Regions from separate parts of the Pedobacter lusitanus genome, predicted to be linked through region 1. Evidence: riboswitches for the same ligand, from Rfam matches in the RefSeq annotation. Region 1 holds a riboswitch; each other region holds the start of a gene.
The links. A riboswitch is a leader RNA that binds a small molecule or an ion and turns the genes downstream of it on or off. The one in region 1 is predicted to bind S-adenosylmethionine.
Positions count from the first base shown of each region.

Region 2: it holds a riboswitch for S-adenosylmethionine, as region 1 does, so the genes downstream of both, metH (methionine synthase) here and PL_RS13080 (SusC/RagA family TonB-linked outer membrane protein) in region 1, are expected to answer to the same signal.
Region 3: it holds a riboswitch for S-adenosylmethionine, as region 1 does, so the genes downstream of both, PL_RS03695 (O-acetylhomoserine aminocarboxypropyltransferase/cysteine synthase family protein) here and PL_RS13080 (SusC/RagA family TonB-linked outer membrane protein) in region 1, are expected to answer to the same signal.

Region 1 is NZ_CP157278.1:3,069,096-3,075,140, forward strand. It holds gene PL_RS13075 (SusC/RagA family TonB-linked outer membrane protein) at 1-2,557, opposite strand, end outside; SAM riboswitch class I at 2,985-3,093, shown strand; gene PL_RS13080 (SusC/RagA family TonB-linked outer membrane protein) at 3,407-6,045, shown strand, end outside.
Region 2 is NZ_CP157278.1:4,099,083-4,105,127, reverse strand. It holds gene murQ (N-acetylmuramic acid 6-phosphate etherase) at 17-823, shown strand; gene PL_RS17605 (hypothetical protein) at 831-1,400, shown strand; gene PL_RS17600 (Bax inhibitor-1/YccA family protein) at 1,451-2,200, shown strand; SAM riboswitch class I at 2,430-2,539, shown strand; gene metH (methionine synthase) at 2,648-6,045, shown strand, end outside.
Region 3 is NZ_CP157278.1:814,890-820,934, reverse strand. It holds gene PL_RS03700 (homoserine O-acetyltransferase family protein) at 1-664, opposite strand, end outside; gene PL_RS03695 (O-acetylhomoserine aminocarboxypropyltransferase/cysteine synthase family protein) at 698-2,008, opposite strand; SAM riboswitch class I at 2,261-2,373, opposite strand; gene PL_RS03690 (trans-sulfuration enzyme family protein) at 2,538-3,644, opposite strand; gene PL_RS03685 (lipocalin family protein) at 3,709-4,188, shown strand; gene idi (isopentenyl-diphosphate Delta-isomerase) at 4,352-4,864, shown strand; gene mqnE (aminofutalosine synthase MqnE) at 4,994-6,045, shown strand, end outside.

The sequences.
Region 1 (6,045 bases):
AGGTAACAGCACCCGATAAGGTAGTCGCACCTGTTGAAGATGCATAGTTCAGAGGTATGTTTGATACTCCCTCGAAAAGAGAAACAACTTTACTGCGGTTCATTGACCAGTTTACGTTCAATGTCCATGAGAAGTCTTTAGTTTTTACCGGAATAAAGAATGCAGATACCTCCATACCTTTATTTTGTACTTCTCCTGCATTCACAAATTTCCTTAAGAAACCTGTTGCTGAAGTTACCTGTACCGGTGTAATCTGATCTACAGTATTTGTTTTGTAGAAAGTCAGCTCAAATCCTAAACGGCTGTTCAGGAATGCAGTTTCCAGACCCGCCTCTATACTTTTAGTACGCTCTGGTTTTAAATCGCCGTTATTTTTTGTATCTGCCACAGCAAAGAATGGAATAGATCCGAATGCTGTTGGTTTGCTATAAGTATCAAGAACGCTTAAAGGAGGTGCATCATTACCAACTTCAGCATAGTTTAATCTCACTTTACCATAAGATAACCAGGTTAGATCTTTCAATGAATTAGAGAAGATATAACTTCCTGCTACTGATGGATACCAGAATGAATTTTTGCTGGTAGGTAGAGTTGTAGACTGATCTCTACGGATCGTTGCATCTAAAAAGAACAGATCTTTATAGCCAAAAGTGGCACTTGCAAAATAGCCATCCACTGCTCTTCTTTCCAATAGTTCCAGAGGAGCTTCAATCGGACTCACTGAATTAGATAAAGAGTACAGATTCGGAACAACCAGACCTCCATTGGTTTTAGCTGTAATGCTTGTTAATTTACTGCGGCGTAAGTTGGCGCCTAATAAACCTTTGAATGAAATATCTTCAGAAATTTTTCTGTTGAAGTTTAGCAACAGGTCAAAGTTGGTTTCAGCAAATGTTCCGTTAGTACGGGAATAAAGAGGAAGTTGTGTACTTCCGATAGCAATATGTTCTTCCTGCATGCTTGAAGTTCCGTCAAAAGATACACGGCCAACAACATCAAACCAGTCATTTACTTTATAAGTCAGACCAGTATTACCGAAGTAATGGTCTCTTGTATCACTTGCAACGTTTTGGTAACGGTTAAAGTAAGGGTTATCTGCATAGATCGGACCTTTACCAGTTTCATCACCCCAGTTCCAGCTGATGTTTTTACCGTTTCTTTCATAAGCAGTCTTCAGGTCTTTGATATCAGCAGCTACGTTCCACCACTGACGGAAACCCTGCATAGGATTTAGTCCGGTATATCCAGTACCATAACGGCCTAAACCGTCAACTTTAGAATAATTTGCAGAAGCATTAACCGTAAGATTTTTTACAATTTCGTAAGTAGCGCCAAAATTAAAAAGGTTTTTGGTGATCTTACTGTTAGGAAGAATTCCTTTCTCATCGTTACGGGTGTAACCAACTTTAAATGTGCCTTTCTCGCCACCACCGTCTATGCTCACACTCTGGTTAGAAGTAACAGCTGTCTGGAAGAATGTTGAAGGGTCATTTGCAGCTGCAACCCATGGGGTAGCTGTTTTGTATTTAGGAGAAAAAGGATCCAGTGATTCCCATTGATAAATCATCAGGTTCGGATCAAATTTAGGACCGTATGAAGCATCAGAACTAAACTGAGGAGTCATTACTTTACCTGTACCAAAAACATTTCTGTACCAGAAACCTGGCGTAGGAACAACATTACCATCTCCGTCAGTACCTGGAGAGTTATATCCCTGACCATATTCTTTCTGATATTTTGGAAAAGTAGATTTATCGATTTTTCCAAAAGTCACACCACTATTTACAGTGATGTTAGTTGCATTTTTACTGCCTTTCTTTGTAGTGATGATAACTACACCATTGGCAGCTCTTGATCCGTATAATGCTGTAGCAGCCGCACCTTTCAGTACAGTCATTGACGCTACGTCATCAGGGTTGATATCTGATGCTGCATTACCATAGTCATAACCAGCACGACCTGAATTCTGATCTGCTGTATTAGAACTTGCATTTGATACAGGAACACCATCAATTACGAATAATGCCTGGTTATTACCAGTAATAGATTTTGCACCACGGATAACAATATTCGTTGACCCACCCATGGCATTGCTACGTTTAATATCTAAACCTGCAACTTTACCACCTAATGAGTTTACAAGATTAATATCTCTTGTTCTGGTGATTTCCTCAGCTTTCAATTCCTGAGCAGCAAATGGCAGCTCATTCTTTTTACGGGCAATACCCATTGCGGTAACAACAACCTGCTCCAGCTGTTTTGAATCTTCAGCTAAAGATACGTTAACAACATTTGAAGCTGGAATAGTTACACTTTGTGTAACATAACCAATGTAAGAAACATCAATTGTGGTTGATTCTTTCGGAACGGCAATGGAAAACTGACCTTTGGTGGAGGTCATAGCTCCTTGTTTTGCTCCTTTAACACGGACTGTAACTCCTGGGAGTGGTAACCCATCTGACTTTGAGGTGATGGTCCCCGTTACGGTCTTATCTTGCGCATTTACTTGTATAGCAAACAGCAAAAAGACACAAAAAAATAGTAGTCTTTTTTTCATAAAAGTTTAGGTTTTAATAGTGATTCGTCCGAAAGATAAAATAATTTAGCAGTCAAAAAAAATAATTTTAAATTATTTTAACACAAAAGTTACATACTGACTACAAAAAAAACACCCCCATTATTTGCTAAAAATTATGTTTTTCATTAAAAAACATTGAAAATTATATGAAAAACGCAATAAAGTAAAAATCCATCACCAATAATCAGCTGCCATTTTAACCTTTTGTCCCTCAAAAGAGAAATACTCCCGATCTATAAGAATATTTACACACTTCAGACTAATCGTTCTCAGAATTATAAATCAGAAAGAAAAAACAGGACGTTTTTGTCTGATAAATCTCAGAAAACACAGGCAACAAAATAAATACTATAGATTTAGTAGTTTATTTATATATTTGCCCGTGATTTAGTTGTTCATTGATTTTTACTTATCCAGAAAGACAGAGGGAAAGGCCCGATGAAGTCTTAGCAACCTATACACCAGTTTTGTAAAAGGTGCTAACTCCTATCCACATTAAGCGGAAAAGATAAGTGACATATATACCATTATAAGACAATGGTTTAAGTCATCTGTTTCCTCAATCATTTCTGATATTAAGAATCTATAAAGGATACTGATTCATAAATAATGATTAATTAAACACAACAATTGTATAATTCGATGAAAACACCGCTTAACATTCTCTTCGGGAGCAATCCTGCTCCATTGCATCCTATATATGCAGCCTCATGGCTATATGCAGAAAATCTGCATTTGTTAATCCCATTCAAATAAGCACTGACAAAGTCAGTAACACAAACACACCCAATTATTAATCCGGAATATAATTCCGCTATTCAGTTAAATATGTATAAAACTTACAAATACTTATTTGGGATCATCCTATCCTTTATAATCATACAGACCGCTGCAGCTCAATCAGCTAAAATCTCTGGCGTAGTCACCGAGAAATCCAACGGACAACCTTTGCCAGGGGTAAGTATCCTTGTAAAGGGGACAAATATCGGTACACAGACAGATGGAAATGGTAAATTCAGCATCACTGCCAAACCGAATGATATACTAAAAATTGTATCCATAGGCTTTAATAGTCAGGAACTTAAAATAACCACAACAAATGCACTCACTGTACAACTGGAAGAATCATCCAATGCATTAAGCGAAATTGTTGTAACCGCACTGAATATTCCGAAAGAAAAGAAATCTTTAGGTTATTCGGTTCAGGAATTAAAGTCAAAGGATCTTTCTGAAGCAAAAGAGACTAATCTGCTCAATGCTTTATCCGGAAAGGTAGCCGGTGTACAGATAACAAACAGTCAGGGCGACATGGGGTCTTCCAGAATCATTATTCGTGGAGAGACTTCCATTTCAGGTAACAATCAACCCCTGTTTGTGATTGACGGAGTACCGGTAGATAATACACAAAATCTGGGCAATGGCGGATCACGTGATTTTGCCAATACAATATCAGACATCAATTCTGAAGATATTGAATCCATGAGTGTATTAAAAGGACCTAATGCTGCCGCACTTTATGGCTCAAGAGCCGCCGCAGGTGTAGTCTTAATTACAACAAAAAAAGGCAAAAACTCACAGGGTTTAGGCATCAGCGTGAATTCAAATGCAACATTTTCAACTTTACTAACTATACCATCTTATCAGAATTCATTTGGACAGGGTGCTAACGGCCAGTTCAGTTATGTAGATGGTAAAGGTGGTGGTGTTAATGATGGTGTAGATGAGAGCTGGGGTCCAAGACTGGACGGGCGTTTAATCCCGCAGTTTAATTCTAATGGTACTCCGGTGCCATTCATTGCACATCCAAACAATGTACGTGACTTCTTTAATACCGGACGCACCCTGAACAATGGAATCTCCATTTCAGGATCAGGAGAGAAATATAACTTACGTTTTTCTTATAACAACCTTGATCAGACTGGTGTTATTCCAAACTCATCACAATCAAAAAACTCTTTCCTTTTAAATGCTACTTATAAAATAACACCAAAACTGACTTTCAATGCATTAGCCAATTATGTAAACAGCAGTGCAGCAAACCTACCGGGTTCTGGTGGAAAAAGAGCCAGCAGTACGATGCTGCAATTCACCTGGTTTGGCCGTCAGGTTGATGTAGATAAATTAAAGACCTATCAGGATGCCAACGGGAATAATATTAACTGGAATAACAGCTATTACAGTAATCCATATTTTGTTGCTTACGAGAATACGGTAAGTCAGGTTCGTAACCGGCTGATTGGAAGCGCTGAATTAAACTATAAAATAATCGATGGTTTGTCAGCAAATTTCAGAACCGGGAATGACTACTATACTGACCGCAGAAAAATCAGGATTGCTTATGGAACCAATGGAACTCCATTCGGATCTTATGAAGAAGATGCCTATACTTTTAGCGAAAACAATACCGAAGGAAGACTGGATTTCAATAAAAAGCTGAATTCAGATTTTAATCTTGATCTTTTATTGGGAGGGAATATCCGTACCACCACTTTTGAAAACAATAACCAGAAAGCTCCTAAGCTGGCAGTTAATAACCTTTATACCTTAAGTAACTCCCGCGATCCGCTGATCTCTTCTAACGAATACAGCAAACAACGGGTATACAGTACATTCGGTTCTGCTCAGCTTGGTTTCAGAAATTATGCCTACTTAAATGTAACGGCAAGAAACGACTGGTCTTCTACCCTGCCTCCGCAAAACCGTTCATATTTCTATCCTTCAGTCAATGCGAGTTTAATTCTTACTGAAGCCTTCGACATTAAGAGTGATGTTCTAAACTTTGCAAAACTTCGTGGCGGATGGTCTAAAGTAGGTAAAGACGCCAGCCCTTACCAATTATTCAACAATTATCAGTTTACTGCGCCATTTGATAGTAATCCGCAGCAAAATCTCAATAAAGTAGATCTGAATCCCGAACTAAAGCCAGAAACTACCAAATCTACCGAAGCAGGTCTTGAACTGGGCTTTTTCAAAAACAGAGTACGTTTTGACTTCAGTTTATATAATACAAACAGTATCAACCAGATCTTAAGTCTGGACGTGAGTCCAACTACCGGATATCTTAAGAAACTTGTTAATGGTGGTACGATTAACAACAAAGGAATCGAGGCTCAACTAGGTATAACACCAATCAAAACAAAGGACTTTACCTGGGATATCAATGTTAATTATTCGATGAATCGCAGTAAGGTAAAAGACCTTTATCAGAAGGTACAAAGCTATGAACTCGGATCAGACGGATCTGTTCAGATTCTGGCAACTGTAGGACAGCCATATGGAACAATTTTCGGTACAGCTTATGAAAGAAATGCAGCCGGAGATATTATTATTGGCGCAGACGGAACACCACAGGCAAGTCCTACTAAAAAAATCCTTGGAAAGTATACACCAGACTGGCTGGGTGGTATTAACAATACATTTACTTATAAAAGGATCAGTTTAAGTGTATTGGTTGATGCACATATTGG
Region 2 (6,045 bases), 1.0 Mb from region 1:
CAAAAAACAAAATGATATGATACGCATCACTGAACAAGAATCAAAGTACAATCATATTGACCAGATGGAAGTGCTTGATATTCTGAGAAGTATAAACAACGAAGATAAAACGGTTCCGCTTGCAGTTGAAAAATCCATCCCTCAGATTGAAAAACTGGCAACGGCCGTTGCTGAACGCATGAAAAACGGCGGCAGATTATTTTATATCGGTGCAGGTACAAGCGGCAGATTAGGTGTGGTTGATGCTTCGGAATGTCCGCCTACATTCGGCGTATCTTTTGATGAAGTTGTAGGGATCATTGCCGGTGGAGATAAAGCCATCAGAAGGGCGGTGGAAAATGCAGAAGATGACGACGTTCAGGCCTGGATAGATTTACAGGAATACCATATAAATGATAAAGACAGCCTGGTTGGTCTGGCAGCATCCGGCACCACCCCTTATGTAGTTGGCGGATTAAAAAAAGCAAAGGAAAACGGGGTACTTACAGGCTGTATCATCTGTAATGAAGGTGGTCCGGTAGCAGAGGCCAGTGATTTTCCGGTTGAAGTTGTTGTCGGACCAGAGTTTTTAACCGGATCTACCCGGATGAAATCAGGAACAGCCCAAAAACTGGTTCTCAATATGCTGAGTACGACAGTGATGATCAGACTGGGTAAAGTCAAAGGTAATAGAATGGTAGATATGCAGTTAACTAACCATAAACTGGTTGACCGGGGAACACAGATGGTTATGAACGAACTTCATATCGATTATAAAAAAGCAGAAGAGCTGCTTATTCGTTACGGAAGTGTAAGAAAGGCTGTTGAAGCCGCTACTAAATAAAAATATTATGCACGAAATAGAACCTTTTTACCGCTGGCGCGATGATTATATTGCTGCCGAGGATCCCAAATCACCCTTTTACAATACAGAATATTCAGAGTTTTATTTCGACAAACAGTTATATAACTTTCTTATTCACCCGCAATGGGATGATTTTGGCTCGAATACACTTTATATTAAAGTCCTGTTCGTCGATTATGATCATCACTATGCTATTATTGAGTTTATCGGGGAGTGGAATGATGCTATAGGAAACGATATTATGCTGTTAAAACGGGAGATACTGGAACTGATGATAGATGAGGGCATTAATAAATTTATACTGATCGGAGAAAACATCCTCAATTTCCATGCTTCAGAAGACAGTTATTACGAAGAATGGTTTCAGGATGTGGAAGATGGATGGATCACAGGTCTGAATTTTAATCCTCATGTGATAGAAGAATTCAGAAGCAGCAACATTGATTATTACATCAATTTCGGCGGGGAACTTGACGATTTGGCATGGAGAACAATCAAACCGCTTCAGATTTTCCATAAAGTTGAAGAAATTCTGACAAAAAGACTAGGGGCATAGCTTTTGCTGATACAAATAGATTCGTATATTTAATTAAATTTTAAAATAACATGGATAACAATAATAATAATTGGTCACAACAGTCAGTTTTTGTGGAAAACCAATCTGGAACTGTTGCAAAGAAATTCTTTGCCAACGTGTTTTTATGGATGTTCGTAGCACTGGGTATCTCTACATTTGCCGCAGTTTACATGGCTAACACACCTGAAATGTTCAGCTACCTGATTAACCAGGAAACTGGCAAAATGTCTATTATAGGTTATGCTGTAATGTTTGCACCGCTTGGGCTGGTACTTTTAATGAGTGCTGGATTAAGCAGATTATCATTTGGAGCACTGGTTGGGGTATTTATTCTTTATTCCCTGCTTACTGGTGTTAGTTTAAGTTTCATTTTACTGGCTTACACGACGACTTCGGTAGTAGCTTGTTTTGCAGCTGCAGCAGGAATATTTGGTCTGATGGCTATATTGGGTTATACAACCAACACTGATTTAAGTAAATTCGGGTCCATCCTGATGGTTGGTGTAATCGGTCTGGTTATTGCCAGCGTAGTGAATATGTTCCTGAAAAGTTCAGGCTTTGACTATATCATGAGCTTCTTTGGTGTGGCAATCTTTACTGCATTAACTGCTTATGATGTTCAGAAATTAAAACGTATCGGTGCCGGTATAGAAGAAAACGGTGGTACTATGGCTGTTGATGATACTAAGAAATTAGCAATCATGGGTGCTTTATCCCTATACCTTGACTTCCTGAATATCTTTATCTTCCTGCTGAGAATATTCGGCGGAAGAAAATAAACAGCATATTTTATTCAGAAAGGCTGACAGAATCATAACTGTCAGCCTTTTTTTTGAGCTTATTTTTCTTTTCAGCAATCTCATTCTTCAAATTCCTACTCCCTGCTTATACGACAGCCCCACAGAACATTGTTCCGGGCAGCTGATATATTTGCTTGACTTTTGCAATTTTATATGCTTTAAACTCTATTTTCTTGGAAATCATTTTTCTTTGTTGCATTTTTGTATCCGCTTATAAAGAAAGATGGAGGGATTAGACCCGACGAAGTCTTAGCAACCTGTGCTTACAAGGTGCTACATTCTACTCGAACAGTTTCGGCCGTTCCTGAAAGATAAGTTAATTCGATCCGATACCGGATTTCTGATTAGGCCATATTATATAAAATTTCCCGTATTAAACTATTAAAGAGCTTTATACGGACAAATGGCTACCCATCAACACAGAGAATGAGCATAAGAGAAGAGCTTGGAAAACGAATACTAATCATTGATGGTGCTATGGGCACCATGATCCAGCGCTATGTCCTGACGGAAGAGGATTTCAGAGGAGAGCGTTTTAAGGATCATCCATGTGATGTGAAAGGTAATAACGACCTGCTGAATATTACACGTCCGGATATTATCAAGGCTATACACACAGAATACCTCAAAGCAGGTACAGACATTATTGAGACCAACACTTTTAGTACGCAGCGGATCTCCCTTGCGGATTACAAGATGGAAGAGCTGGATTATGAGATGAGCTTTGAAGGGGCTAAAATTGCCAAAGAAGCAGTAAATGAGTTCATGGCAGCCAATCCTGACCGCAGCTGTTTTGTAGCAGGAGCCGTGGGACCTACCAACCGTACTTTATCCATTTCACCTGATGTAAATGACCCGGGATTCAGGGCTTTAACTTTTGACGAACTCGTTGACGCCTATTATGAACAGGTCAGAGGTCTGGTGGACGGAGGTTCTGACTTACTGTTAATTGAGACTATTTTTGATACGCTGAATGCTAAAGCAGCCATTTTTGCTATCAAAAGATATGAGGAAGTCATTGACCGGAAAATTGAAATCATGATTTCCGGAACGATTACCGATGCTTCGGGCAGAACTTTATCCGGACAAACGGTAGAGGCATTCCTGAATTCTATCATTCATGCCAACCCGCTAAGTATTGGCTTCAACTGTGCCCTTGGTGCAAAAGACATGAGACCTCACATTGAGGAACTGTCTTCCAAGGCACCCTGTTATGTATCTGCTTATCCAAATGCAGGATTACCAAACGAATTTGGAGCCTATGATGAAATGCCAAATGAAACAGCTTCAATGGTTGGAGATTTTATTCAGCATGGTTTTGTCAATATTGTGGGTGGTTGTTGTGGCACTACGCCAGAGCATATCGCAGCTATTGCTGCAAAAGCTAAAAACGTTACTCCCAGAGCAATCCCAGAAATACCACGTTATCTGCGCCTGAGCGGATTAGAACCCGTAACCATCACACCCGACAGCATGTTTGTCAACATTGGTGAAAGAACCAATATCACGGGCTCCCCGAAATTCTCCAAATTAATTTTAAGTGGTGATTATGAAGCCGCACTGACCGTTGCCAGACAACAGGTAGAGGGTGGTGCCCAGGTTATTGACGTGAACATGGACGAGGGGATGCTTGACTCTGAAGCAGCAATGACTAAATTCCTTAATCTGATTGCTTCAGAACCGGATATTTCCAAACTGCCAATCATGGTCGATTCTTCTAAATGGAGTGTCATTGAAAATGGTCTCAAATGTCTGCAGGGTAAAGGTATTGTGAACTCCATCTCGCTGAAAGAAGGAGAAGATAAATTCCGTGAAAGTGCACGTAAGATTATGAATTACGGTGCAGCTGTAGTGGTGATGGCTTTTGACGAAAATGGACAGGCTGATAATTTTGAACGCAGAAAAGAAATCTGTAAACGTTCTTATGATATATTAGTTGACGAAATTGGCTTCCCGGCCGAAGACATCATCTTTGATCCAAACATCTTAACAGTAGCGACCGGACTGGAAGAACATAATAATTATGCGGTTGACTTTATCAATGCAGCACGCTGGATCAAAGAAAATCTTCCATACGCGAAAGTAAGTGGCGGGGTATCCAATATATCTTTCTCTTTCAGAGGGAATAATACAGTACGTGAAGCAATGCACTCTGCCTTTCTTTTCCATGCCATTAAAGCTGGTCTGGATATGGGTATTGTGAATGCAGGTATGCTGGAAGTTTATGAGGCTATTCCTGCCGATTTACTGGAACGGGTGGAAGACGTACTGCTAAACCGCCGGGAAGACGCAACGGAACGCCTGGTAGATTTTGCTGAAACTGTAAAAACCAAAGGGAAAGAACTGGTTAAGGATGAGGAGTGGAGAAAAGAATCTGTAGAATCCCGCCTCTCCCACTCTCTGGTCAAAGGAATCATAGAATATCTTGATGCCGATGTAGAGGAAGCCAGACAAAAATACGACAGACCCATTCAGGTAATTGAAGGTCCGCTGATGGACGGAATGAATATCGTAGGGGATTTATTCGGAGCAGGAAAGATGTTCCTTCCACAGGTAGTAAAATCAGCCAGGGTAATGAAAAAAGCTGTAGCCTACCTGCTTCCCTTTATCGAACAGGAGAAACTGGATAATCCTGATGGTAACCAGAGTTCCTCGGCCGGAAGGATATTACTGGCCACCGTAAAAGGTGATGTTCATGATATTGGTAAAAATATTGTAGGGGTGGTTCTAGCCTGTAATAACTTTGAAATCGTTGATCTTGGGGTGATGGTTCCTGCTCAGGAAATCATTAAAAAAGCAAAGGAAATCAAAGCAGACATTATTGGTCTGAGCGGATTAATCACTCCTTCGCTGGATGAAATGGTTCACTTTGCCAAAGAAATGGAACGTGAAGGATTCAATGTACCGCTGCTAATCGGAGGAGCAACGACTTCAAGAATTCACGCCGCTGTAAAAATAGCGCCTAATTATTCCGGCCCGGCAATCCATGTACTGGATGCATCCAGAAGTGTGACTGTATGCAGTACGCTGATGAATGAAGATACCCGGGATGCGTATATTGATACCATCCGACAGGAATATGATAAAGCGCGTGAAGCGCATTTAAATAAGCGTAATGACAAACGATTTAAATCAATAGCGGAAGCAAGAACAGATAAATTCACTATTGATCCTGCCCTGGTTGCTCCGGCACCTAAATTTACAGGAACAAAAACGTTTGAAGATTTTCCGCTGGAAACTCTTGTCCCCTATATTGACTGGACTCCTTTTTTCCATACCTGGGAATTGAGAGGCAGTTACCCTAAGATATTCAGTGACAAATCAGTTGGTGATGAGGCAAAAAAATTATACGATGACGCCCTGGTTTTACTGCAGAAAATTGTTGATGAAAAATTACTTAAAGCTAAAGCTGTCATTGGTTTCTGGCCGGCACATGCTCAGGGAGACGATATCATTTTAGATGTAGATGGTAAACCTGTAACTATTCACACGCTGCGTCAGCAGGCAGAGAAAGTTGCCGGAGAACCTTATTATGCTCTGTCTGACTTTGTAGCGTCAAAAGAAGATAGTGTTCAGGACTATTTTGGTGGTTTCGCTGTCACAACAGGTATAGGCTGCGATGAAATGGTAGCTGAGTTTGAAGCCAACTACGATGATTACAACAGTATTATGGCCAAAGCACTGGCAGACAGACTTGCCGAAGCATTTGCTGAACATCTGCATGAACTGGTTCGTAAGGATTACTGGGGTTATGCTCAGGATGAACAGCTGACCAACGAGGACCTGATCAAAGAAGAATATGCAGGAATCCGTCCGGCACCAGG
Region 3 (6,045 bases), 2.3 Mb from region 1:
TTTCCAGTTGAGTAGCATTATAAGCTTCGTAAGTACGATAAGAAAGCAGAGCGATACTTCTCGCTGCTTTCAGTCCTTTGATACCACCATCAGGTTTTTGTGCGTAAAAAGTACGATCGGTAGTAATCGCCAGACGCTGACTTTCATTGAAAGCAATCCCCCATGGTGAATGAAAAGCATTTGTAGCAACCAGAATCAGGTTTTCAATTTTACTACCATCTGTTATAGCCCACTCAGCAGCTTGCTGGCCACCTAATGATCCACCAATCAGTACTTTGATTTTTTTAATTTCCAGATGTGCTGCAAGCAGCTGATGTCCATGAACCAGATCTCTGATAGTGAACTCAGGAAATGATAAATAATATGGATTTCCGGTTACCGGATTAATACTTAGCGGATTTGTGCCGCCATAATGAGAGCCGATAACGTTTGCGCAGATAATAAAATGTTCTTCCGGATTGAAGAGGTTCTTCTCTCCGAATAAACCTTTCCACCAGTCTAATACATCCGCATTTGCTGTTAAGGCATGACAAGCCCAGATTACATTATCCTTATTCGCATTTAGCTTACCAAAAGTCTGATAGCTGATTTGTAATCCACGCAGTTTCTTCCCGTTCTCCAGTTTAAATTGCTTTGCGTGGTTATATATATGTGTTGATGACATTATTCTTTTTTTCTATCTTTTTTAAGCTTATCTCTATTTTCCGGAGGACAATTTTTCAAATGCCTGCTCGAAGTCGGCTTTGATATCGTCGATATGTTCAATCCCTACAGATACTCTTAATAATTGCGGTGTAATACCTGCAGCTGCCTGTTCTTCATCACTCAATTGTTGATGCGTAGTGGCAGAAGGCTGTATAATTAATGTTTTGGCATCGCCGACGTTAGCCAGATGACTAACCAACTGAAGTTCATTTACAAATTGAATGGCCTGTTCTTTACCTCCGTGCAATTCGAAAGAAAGCACGGCGCCAAATCCGTTTTTAAGATACTTTTTTGCATGCTGATGATAAGGGCTGCTTTCCAGTCCCGGATAAGAAACCTTATTTACAGCCTCATGATTTTCAAGCCATGTGGCCAGTGCCAGCGCATTATCCACATGTCTTTGTACACGTAAGGATAAAGTTTCCAGGCCTTGTATCAGAAGAAAGGAGTTAAAAGGAGCGATGGCAGGACCAAAATCCCTTAAACCTTCTACTCTGGCGCGGATGATAAACTGTATATTTCCAAAGTCGCTTCCGATACCAAATACATCGTTGAATACCAAACCATGATAACCCTCAGAAGGGGAGGTAAACTGTTTGAATTTACCATTTCCCCAGTTATAGTTTCCACCATCGATTATTACTCCACCTATACTCGTTCCATGTCCTCCAATCCATTTAGTCGCAGACTGAACAACAATATGTGCACCATGCTCCAATGGTTTGAATAAATAACCGGCAGCACCAAATGTATTATCTACGATCAGGGGCAGATCATATTTTTGTGCAATTAAGGATAGTTTTTCAAAATCAGGAATACTGAATGATGGATTTCCGATACTTTCCAGGTAAATAGCTTTTGTGTTTTTATCAATTTTAGCTTCAAAATCCTGTGTATCATCACTATCTGCAAATCTTACTTCTATACCCAGGCGCTTGAAGGCTACTTTAAACTGATTATAACTACCGCCGTAAAGGTGAGGAGAAGAAACAAAGTTGTCACCCGCTTCCAGTATATTGTTTAAAGCGATAAACTGAGCTGCCTGTCCGGAGGCAACCGCCAGTCCCGCAACACCACCTTCCAGTGCAGCTACCCGTTTTTCGAAAACATCAGTTGTCGGGTTCATTAAGCGGGTATAAATATTACCGAATTCTTTTAAAGCAAAAAGATTTGCCCCGTGTTCGGCACTTTTGAATCCATAAGAAGTAGTTTGATAAATAGGTACAGCTCTTGAACCGGTAGTCGGGTCAATTTCCTGACCTGCATGAAGTTGTAGTGTTTCGAATCTATAATTGGCTGACATGATTGCGCTTGATTTAATTGATTAAAGGGATTGTTTACAGACAGATACGGGATTTATGGCGTACAAAATCCGTATAAGGGAGTGCATACCTCTGAAAAGAGGCCTTCCGGTTGAACTAAATTAATTTTACGTGGAAGATTGTTGTTTAGCCGATGCAACAACACATGCATGCATTAGTCTGCAGATGCTCAATTGTGTAAAAAACAGATTCGCCTGATTGCGATGGTTGGTATTTTGTTTTCATTTTGTCTTAATTTATCTTTCCAGAAAGCACTATGCTGACTGGTCAGGAATTGGCACCTTCTCCATTTGGGAGGGTTGCCAGTGGGTCACGGAGCCTGTCTCTCGCCACTTCTTTATAAATCAAACCCAGTTACCGGGTTGACTTGAATAGCTTGCGCTATATGGTACAAATGTAGTGATATTGTGATTACTTCCAAAATAATATTCTGAAAAATAATCAACAATCTGTATGTGAGTGACTTAAATTAAATATTGGAGGCTGTCTTTGAGCTTTAAATGACGTTTTTTAGCCTAAAGCCTGCTCTATATCAGCAATAATGTCATCAATATGTTCCAGTCCAACGGATATCCGAATTAAATTCTGTGGAGTTTTGGTGTCAGGACCTTCTACAGAGGCGCGGTGTTCAATTAAGCTCTCAACTCCGCCAAGGCTCGTTGCCTGGGCAAATAATCTGACCTGATTGACTACTTTTCTTGCATCTCCTTTAACCAGAATAGATAGCATACCGGCAAAACCGCTCATCTGTTTTGTGGCAATCTCATGTTGCGCATGCGAAGGCAGGCCGGGATAGTATACCGCTTCAATTTTTGGGTGAACAGAAAGATACTTTGCGAGTGCCATAGCGTTTTCAGCATGCCCCTTCATTCTGTATGGTAATGTTTTGATGCTTCTGAGTAAAAGAAAACAATCAAAAGGAGAGGGAACAGCACCTCCGATTTGCTGAATATTTCTGATTCTGCTCCATAATTCATCCTGAACAGCTGTGACTAAAATACCGCCCAGTACATCACTATGTCCGCCAATATATTTGGTTGAAGAATGCATGACTATATCTGCGCCCAGCAGAATAGGATTCTGGAAACAAGGTGAAGCAAAAGTGCTGTCACAAGCCAGGGTTAACTTATGTTTTTTAGCAATTGCAGAGACAACAGTTAAATCTGTAATTTTTAACAGTGGGTTTGAAGGTGTTTCAACCCATATCATTGCGGTATTACTTTTAATATGCTCCTCTATGAGGTCAGGTTGAGTAAGGTCAATAAAGTCTATAGTCAGAATACCTTCAAAAATTGACTGCAGTTGTTTTTTGAAACCCCAGTACATATCATCAGGTGCAATAATATGACTACCCGGAGGTAAGGCCTGAAAAACAGTCATTCCGGCTGTATTTCCAGAAGAAAATGCACAGGCATCTGTGCCTTTTTCCAGATCAGCCATAACTTTTTCGAGTGCAGAACGATTGGGATTGCTGACACGACTATACATATGTCCGCCAGGGTAGCCACCATTTTCATCTCTGAAAAATGTAGTGGAGAGGCTGATAGGTGGTGTTACGTCCCCTGTGGTACTGTGGGTTAGGTTTCCGGCATGTATGGCAATCGTTTCGGTCTGCATAGAATTTTAATTTTCGGGTAATTTTTGGCAGGATTTATGTAAGCTGTTTTCGAAAATACAAGATATGAAAAGAATATTAGTTATAGCAGCCATTTTATGTAGTTCATTGATGGTTTTACAAAGTTGTAATACACCTAAGGGTGCTATGAAAAGAGGAAATGTGTCTGGAAACTGGGTATTAAATGACATCACTTTTGATGGCGTACCAGCAATGAATGTGAAATCTCTCTTTAATGAAGCTTCTTACAAATGTTTTATCGGTAGTACATGGAAATTAACAAATAGTGGAAATGGAACATATTTGCTTCCGGGAACTGCAGATTGTCCTACCAGAACACAAAGTATTTTTTGGTCAGTAAGTACTGCAGACCAGACTTTTCAATTCAAAAAATTATATGAGGGAGATAAAGCGAAGAATGTAACTGAAGGCTACAGACTGATTCTTTCTCAGGCAACAGGAGATAATCTGGTACTAAAATCGCCTGTGGATTATGGAAAAAATCCTGCTTACATTATATTGAATTTCACCAAAGCAATGAAATAGATTTTACATCAAACCAACACCATCCAGGCTGCCTCTGATTAAAAGAGGCAGCTTTTTTTATGTCAAAAAAATCGTGCTGTTGCTTCTTTTTAATTTTTATCTTTGACACCGGAACTTCAGATGCTGGATTTAAAGCTGAATCAGCCTTGCTGAAATAAAGAATATGACAGAATATGTGTCGCTGGTTGACAGGCAGGATAATGAAACAGGTATTATGGAGAAGATGGCTGCACATCAGCAGGGTTTACTCCATCGTGCACTTTCCGTCTTTATTTTTAATGATCGAAAGGAATTTCTGCTTCAGAGACGTGCAGCTGCAAAATACCATTCTCCTTTATTGTGGACCAATGCCTGCTGTTCTCATCCCAGACCAGGAGAGGTGCTGATTGATGCAGCAAACCGGAGGTTAATGGAAGAAATGAATATGACCAGTGATTTATCGCATCAGTTTAGTTTTATCTACAAGGCCGAATTTGAGAATGGATTAACAGAGCATGAACTGGATCATGTCTTTTTTGGCAGAGCGAACCTGTCTCCGGTCCCGGATCCTGATGAAGTCTCTGACTGGAAGTATCTTAGTCTGGCAGCTGTTGAAAAAGATATAGCTCTGCATCCAGATCAGTATACAGCCTGGTTTAAGCTGATACTACCCAAAGTTAAAGCTATACTTTATTAGCAGGCAGCTCTAAAAGGCCTTTGTAAGCACCCCATAAGCTTACCTTTTACACAAAACTGACAGCCTTAAATTATTGTTACGCCTTGTTATGTTGATTTTATCTTACTTTTGGTCTATAATTAATCAAAGATGGATACGACTGCAAAGCTTACTTTTTTATTGAACGATGATGATTTATCTCAGGAACTGAGAGCAATAGCGTTGAAAGTTCAGCAAAAAGAAAGAATCACTTTCGATGAAGGTGTTTACTTATATGAACATGCCGAACTGGGCTTTCTTGGTGTATTAGCAAATTATATAAGAGAAGAGAAGCATGGCGATAAAACATATTTCAACCGCAATTTTCATATCGAGCCTACCAATGTTTGTATTTATACCTGTAATTTCTGTTCTTATTCCCGTCTGATCAAAAATAAGGAAGACGGTTGGGAGATGAGTGTTGACGGTATGATGGATATCCTGAAAAAATACGACAATGAACCGGTAACAGAAGTGCATGTGACGGGAGGAGTAGTGCCCAAACAAAATCTTGAATTCTATGCTGACTTTTTCAAAAGAGTAAAAGCACATCGTCCAGGATTACATATTAAAGCACTGACACCGGTAGAGTGTTATTATATTTTCAAGAAGGCTAAGCTGGGTCATTATGACGGATTGAAATATTTCAAAGAAGCAGGGCTGGACTCTATGCCAGGCGGTGGGGCAGAAATTTTCCATCCGGAGGTAAGAGAAAAAATTGCGAATGATAAATGTACTGCCGAACAATGGCTTGATATTCATGAACAGGCACATAAGCTGGGTTTAAAAACCAATGCGACCATGTTATATGGACATATTGAAGAGTTTAAACACAGAGTTGATCACATGGAGCGTTTACGTCAGCTGCAGGATAAAACAGGAGGTTTCCAGGCATTTATTCCACTTAAATTCAGAAATCAGAATAACCAGATGGAAAATGTTCCTGAAGTTTCTGTCATTGAAGATTTAAGAAACTATGCTGTGGCACGTATTTATCTTGATAATTTTGATCATATTAAAGCCTACTGGGCAATGATCAGCCGTCAGACTGCACAGCTTTCCTTAAATTTTGGTGTGGATGATATAGACGGTACGCTTGATGATACTACTAAAATTTATTCTATGGCAGGTGCTGAAGAGCAAACGCCAGGAATGAGTACCCG